Regions from separate parts of the Agrobacterium sp. GW821-FHT14E08 genome, predicted to be linked through region 1. Evidence: predicted binding sites of a transcription regulator. Region 1 holds the regulator's gene; the other holds the start of a gene.
The links. Region 1 encodes LexA, which represses DNA repair genes until DNA is damaged. Its sites were predicted from a motif close to TGTTCNNNNTGTGTTCNG; they were not measured.
Positions count from the first base shown of each region.

Region 2: a site for LexA is predicted at 1,778-1,795, ahead of ruvC (crossover junction endodeoxyribonuclease RuvC). Genes of this name have one in related genera too.

Region 1 covers NZ_JBXAPJ010000001.1:835,809-839,222, forward strand. The annotation lists gene AC1ROR_RS04065 (ComEC/Rec2 family competence protein) at 1-470, shown strand, start outside; gene AC1ROR_RS04070 (glutathione S-transferase family protein) at 488-1,165, opposite strand; gene lexA (transcriptional repressor LexA) at 1,604-2,326, opposite strand; gene AC1ROR_RS04080 (VOC family protein) at 2,537-3,414, shown strand, end outside.
Region 2 covers NZ_JBXAPJ010000003.1:247,067-250,480, reverse strand. The annotation lists gene ruvB (Holliday junction branch migration DNA helicase RuvB) at 1-451, opposite strand, end outside; gene ruvA (Holliday junction branch migration protein RuvA) at 577-1,194, opposite strand; gene ruvC (crossover junction endodeoxyribonuclease RuvC) at 1,224-1,736, opposite strand; gene AC1ROR_RS13855 (methyl-accepting chemotaxis protein) at 1,985-3,414, shown strand, end outside.

The sequences.
Region 1 (3,414 bases):
CTGCCGGCTTGGCGCCGAAAACGAAACTCCCACCCAAAGAGATGGCGGCGGTGACGAAAGAGATGACGGCGGCGCTGAGGGATGCCAAGGCTGGGGTCTTCACCTGCAGAAAAGACATATGGTGCGTGGCCCGCGCCGGCAGCGGCGAGTGGATCATCGTTCTGGAGGATGGCCGCTTTGCCGGAACAGCCTGTGATATCGCCGATATTGTCATCGTTTCCCGCCGAACTTCGTTTTCACAGTGCCGCTCCGGGGCGCTGCTTCTCAATCGAGACATATTGCGACGTATCGGTTCAGTGGAAATAGATTTTGCCAATATGGATCAGGCAGGCGTGGTAAAACGGCTGCGCGCCGCAATATCTGGAACGGACAGGCCGTGGAGCGAACATCGTTATTACGACTGGAAAAGCGGCCGTTTCGATCATGAGGTGCCTGAGGCCGTCAACAGGCTGCTGGCGACGTCAGAGTGAGCCGCCAGCGTGGTTCATCATGCCCTGGCGCGCAGATCTTCGATCACGTCGCCGATCCCGCCAATTTCTTCTTCATGCGCCGTGTCACGCCAGGTTTCCTTCAAACCGGCCTCGTACCATTCACGCATCGCGGGCAGGGCGAGCAGCCTTTCGCAATAGCTCCTGGCCGCGGGTGAAAGATCGGCGCCATAGCTCTGGAAACGGAACGCCACCGGGCAGAAAAAGGCGTCGACCGCCGTGAATTTCGCGCCGGCGAGATATGGTCCACCGAATTTTTCAAGGCCTTCGCTCCACAGCGCATCAATGCGCTTGATATCGGCGGCAAGCCCGGCATCCCCGCCCTTCGGTCTTGCCCTGATGCCGACAGACATGGGATAGAGATTGCGCAGCGAAGAAAAGCCGGCATGCATTTCACTTGCCGCCGACCGTGACCAGGCCCGTGCCTGCTTGTCGCTCGCCCAGACACCCTGATGTCTTTCAGCAAGATATTCAGCGATCGAAAGCGTTTCCCACACCATGAAGCCGTCATCGACAAGGCACGGCACCTTGCCGGTTGGCGAAAAGGAGGAGAAGGAAATTCCTTCACCGAACGGAATGAGTTTTTCGGTGAACGCGATACCCAGCGTGCGCATCAACACCCACGGCCGCAACGACCATGAAGAATAGTTCTTATTCGCTATATAAAGATCGTACATGGCGTATCTCCCGGATATGACGCGCATTTTTATACCTGCCGGGCGTCCGTGGAATATCGAAAATAATCCATGGCTCCCATAAGCCGTATTGATGAATGATAAGGGGAGGGCATGGACGGCAACGCTTCGCAAATATCACCGTCCGGAGACAGCTGAAAAATCACCAATCGACCGACGATGCAATTCAACTTCGCGAAGGCTTGGTGAGAATTCAAGAGCTGAATGCGGCAGGCCAGACCTATGTCGTCATACTAGCAAAACGGAAAATCAGCATGAAACTGTAGCCAGTTTCGGAAGGCATCAGGCATCGCCCGCGTCAGTCACATACCACCGTGCGTATCCAAATTATGCCATGCTTCAGGCAGTCTTCACCTCTCATACAGGCGTCATCATCAAGACGACGCCTGTCGAAAACCGGATGACATCCCGTCCATCGGGTCAATGATAACGGCGGATCAACCCAACCAGCTTGCCCTGGATTTTCACCCGATCCGGTCCGAAGATGCGGGTCTCATAAGCGGGGTTTGCAGCCTCGAGCGCGATGGAGGCGCCCTTGCGGCGGAAGCGCTTCAGCGTCGCCTCCTCGTCATCCACCAATGCCACAACGATATCGCCCGGATTGGCTGTATTGCCGTTGCGGATAATGACGGTGTCGCCGTCAAAAATGCCGGCCTCGATCATCGAATCGCCCTTGACCTCAAGCGCGTAATGTTCGCCGGTGCCCAGCATATCCACCGGCACGGCAACGTCGTGGGTGTTGTTCTGGATGGCGGAAATCGGCACGCCGGCGGCGATACGGCCCATGACCGGCACGGTAACGGCGCCACCGAGATCATTGGCTGGTGCCTTGGGGGCAGGGGTCGGTTCCGGCGTCTTCGGCTTGCCGAGGCTGCCTTCGATGACGCTCGGCGAAAAGCCGCGCTGCGGCCTTGCGCCCGGCGCGTAGGCCTCGGGCAACTTGATGACTTCCAGCGCCCGTGCCCGGTTAGGTAGCCGGCGAATGAAACCGCGCTCTTCGAGGGCAGTGATCAGCCGGTGAATGCCGGATTTGGAGGCAAGATCGAGTGCGTCCTTCATTTCATCGAAGGAGGGCGGCACGCCGGACTCTTTCATTCTTTCATGAATGAAGAGAAGCAATTCCTGCTGTTTGCGCGTGAGCATGAGGAAAACACCCTTGAGAATCGTAGTGGAGATCGCGAAACAAATACAGAACGAACACTATATGTTCCATATGTGTTCCGCAATCCCCTAAAATTTCGTGAAGCTGCTATCTGTTGTTTTGATGATTTGCCTCATCGCACGAAATTGTGCTTTTCTTCGCCTCGAACCGGTGCAGCATGGCTTCCTGTCGCGCCGCCAGCAGGAATGACAATGACGAAACCCTATTGCATCGATCATCTCGTCTTGCCCGTGCAGGCTCTTGCCGTTGCGGAAAAGCGCTATGAAGACCTCGGCTTCACGGTTGCGCCGGAGGCTCTTCATCCCTTCGGCACGCAGAATGCATGCGTTTTTTTCACCGATGGGACCTATCTGGAGCCGTTGGCAATTGCTGATCCGGCTAAATATAATGCCTCCGTGAACCGTGGCGATGTGTTCACAGGCAGGGATCAAGCCTTCCGGCAGGGTCATGGCAGGGAGGGATTTTCCGCTCTGGTAGCCCGAACCGGGGATGCCTTTGCCGATCATGAGAGATTTGCGGTCTCCGGCCTTTCGGCGGGCGATATCTTTGAATTTTCGCGGCCTGTTCGAATGCCGGACGGTTCGCAAAGCGAGGCGGCATTCCGGCTTGCTTTTGCAGCAGCAAGCGGGACGGCTGCGGATTTCTTTTCGTTCAGCTGTCAGCGGCTTCAGGTGCTGCCGGGCGATCGCACGGCACTGGAGCGCCATGCCAATGGGGTTCTCGGCCTCAGCGAGATCGTTCTGTTTTCAGGAGCCGATCGAAATGCGGCGCGGCTGATCGAAACGGTTTTTCGCTGCAAGGGTGAAATGTCCCCGGATGGTGATATGGTTTTCGCAACCGGCAATGCGCGCATCCGATTGGCGGCAAAGCCGGTTTTTGGCGGGCATGGCATGGATGCCAGGGAGTGGGGCGACGGCGGATTGCGCGGCGCGGGCGTCATCTTTTTGTCACACGATCTTGCCGTGACAGAAGCTGTGCTTGCTGCTAATGGCGTGTCCTGCGCAAAAGCGGGCGGCCGCCTGGTGGTGGCAGCAGCACCCGGTCAGGGCGTAACATTCGCCTTCGAGGA
Region 2 (3,414 bases), on a different contig from region 1:
AAAGATCGATCTTGACCGAACGGGCCGCCGGTCCTTCGCCGATGATGAGATCGAGCTGGAAATCCTCCATTGCCGGATAGAGGATTTCTTCCACCGCCGGGTTGAGACGGTGGATTTCATCGATGAAGAGTACGTCGCGCTCCTCAAGATTGGTCAGAAGTGCGGCAAGATCACCCGCCTTGGCGATGACAGGGCCGGATGTCGACTTGAAGTTGACGCCGAGCTCCTTGGCCATGATCTGTGCCAGCGTCGTCTTGCCGAGGCCGGGCGGGCCAACGAAAAGCACATGATCCAGCGCCTCGCCACGGTTCTTGGCGGCCTCGATGAACACCTTAAGATTGGCGCGGGCTTCCGCCTGGCCGGTAAAATCGTCCAGCGACTGTGGACGCATGGTGGTGTCGATATCCTCACCGCGCTTGTCCGCAGAAATCAGTCTGTCCGCATCGCTCATTCAGGGCATTCCATTGTTCTAAACCGAATTCATGAGATGGTCTTCGCCGCTATATCATGACTGTCGCGTCAAGGCGCTTCACGAAATTCAATTCGCGCCCGAACAGCATGTGTATCGCGCTCAGTCTACCGCGAAAGCTCTTTCAGTCCGAGCCGGATCAGCCTGGCGCTGTCGCCGCCCTCCCCGCCATTCTTCAATGCGGCAGCTACCGCATTGGCCGCCTGATCGCGTGAATAGCCGAGATTGGTGAGTGCGGAAACGGCATCCGCTACCGGCGCGGATGCGACACCCTCGCCAAGCTCCTGCTTCAATCCTATCGAGGCGGAGGCCTCTCCCGCAAAGGCGGGCGCCTTGTTTCGAAGCTCGGTCACGAGGCGCACCGCCACCTTTGGCCCCACACCGGGCGCGCGTGAGATCATCACCTTGTCCTGAAGTGCAATGGCATTGGCCAGTTCGGAAGGCGACAAGGTGGAAAGGACGGCCAAGGCCACTTTCGAGCCTACACCCTGCACGCTCTGCAACAGGTTGAACCATTCCCGCTCCAGCGCCGAGAGAAAGCCGAAGAGTTTCAGCTGGTCCTCGCGCACATAGGTTTCGATGAACAGCACCACCGCCTCCCCGACGGAGCCGATTTTCGACAGCGTGCGGGCCGAACAATAGGCGACATAACAAACGCCATGCACATCCACCAGCACGTAATCCGCGCCGATTTCCTCGATGCTGCCTTTCAGTTTTCCGATCATGATGCCGCCCGCTGCAATGAGACTTTATATTAACCGGCCGCCAGTAGCCGCCGCATTCTGTCACCGCCGCGATTATGGGCGTGGCAGATGGCGATGGCGAGCGCGTCCGCTGCATCGTTACCCTTGAATTCGGCCTTCGGCATCAGGATTTTCAGCATCATGTGAATTTGCTGCTTTTCGCCGTGCCCGACACCGATGACGGCTTTTTTGACCGCATTCGGTGCATATTCAAAAACAGGCAATCCCGCCCGTGCCGGAACCAGCATGGCGATGCCGCGCGCCTGACCGAGTTTCAGCGTGGCCACCGCATCCTTGTTCACGAAAGTCTGCTCCACCGCCGCCTCGTCGGGCTGATGGCTGTGCACGATATCGGCCAGCCCGTCATGCAGCTGGCACAGGCGGGAGGCAAGATCCATATCGCCATCCGATGTCACGGTACCGGAGGCGACAAACCGAAGGCTGTTGCCGAGAGTGTCGATGACACCCCATCCGGTGCGACGCAATCCGGGGTCGATGCCGATGATTCGAATCGTCTTTTGCATGAGTTACCTTATCTTTCCGGCTGCGACCCTGCCAGCGATAAGTGAACAAAACGACAACATTCATCAAATTTGCAGTGCAGCATTTACCTCTGCTTAAACCGCGTACCGCATTGTTCCCGCACAAAATCAAAAAAGGGGAGCTGCGGGCATGATGATCCGCAGCATAATATTCAAGCCATATCAGTCATCCGGTGGCGCCATTCATGCTTGGCGTGGGAACTGATCCGGCATTGGGGGCTGCAACGGCCATGCTGAACCGTTTTCATTCCATATCCACCAAAGTGCTGGTGATTTTCCTCGCACTGATGGCGATCTCGACCGGGGCTCTGACACTTCTTGGCTATCAAAGCAGCAGCGGCGTTCTCGAAGAGCAGGCATCGAAATCCATGGAAAGCATTCTCGTCTTCCGCGGCGACATGCTTCAGGAACGCCTTGAACAGCTGAAAACACAGGCGGATTCCATCGCCAAGATCGAATCCCTGCAAATGGCCGTGGTCTCGATGCGCAGCGGCTGGGGCACCGTGCAGAAGAGCTCCGGCGACGCCAAGGCGGAATTGCAGCGCGTCTTCGTCAAGGAAAACCCCTTCACCGACAGGGAAAAGCTGATCAAGCCCGAAAACCCGAGCGGCTTTTATTATTCCACCCATGAGAAGACCCAGACGGATATCGGCGGTTATCTGAAGGAAACACCGTTCAGCGATGTTCTCTTCATCGATCCCGCCGGCACGGTCTATTACTCTTATCTCAAGGGACCCGCTTTCGGAGAAACGATCACGGGCGGCGCCTGGGCGGAAAGCGGCCTTGGCGCTGCATTTGCCCGCGGAGCCGCCAACGCCGAAAAAGCCGTGAACGACGTGGCGCAGACAAGTTTTTCCGGCCTGCGGATCGACGCTGCAACGAATGAAGCTGGCATTTATTACGGCATTCCGGTCGTCAAATTCGGCGCGTTCAAGGGCATTGTCCTCTTCCGCGTCAAGCAGGAGATCTTCAGCCAGATACTCGAAAAAGGCGTTGCCGCCGGCAGCTCCGAAAAATCCGCGATCATTTCCGCCGATGGCAAGGTTCTGGGCGTGGAGGGCGGCAGGCTCGTCAGCCTCGATCCGGCAATCTACGGCTTCCATGGAGAAGCGCTGAACACGGCCGGAATGACGATTGCCAAGATCGACCGGCCGGACGGCGAGGCCAATGCCTATGCGCGGCCTTTCGCTTTTGCCGGTGAAAAATATCTCGCTGTCGAAAGCATGTTGCGCAGCGAGTTGAATGCAGGTTCCATCTCGATTGCCGGCACACTTGCCGTGATCGGCTTTGGTGTTCTGGCCGCCATGTGCGTGGCGACAGCCTTTTTCGCACGGCGGCTGTTCGCGCCGCTGGAAAAGCTTGCCGGGCTGACCGGCGAAGTGGCGGCTGGCAGGCTGGATGCCGAAATCGGCAATCAGGACCGCAACGACGAGATTGGCCGCATGGCGCAGGCACTCGGCAGTTTCCGCGAAAAGCTCATCCTTCAGCGGGAGATGGAGGAGACCGCATCGCGCACGCGGGAGGAAGCCGAAACGGCGCGACGCGCGCATCTTGCCGAGCGCGAAGCCGAGGCCGGCACGCTGCAAATGGTCGTGCGGTCTCTGGATGAGGGTCTGGACCGGCTGGCGAACGGCAATCTCGCCTATCGCATAGACACTGT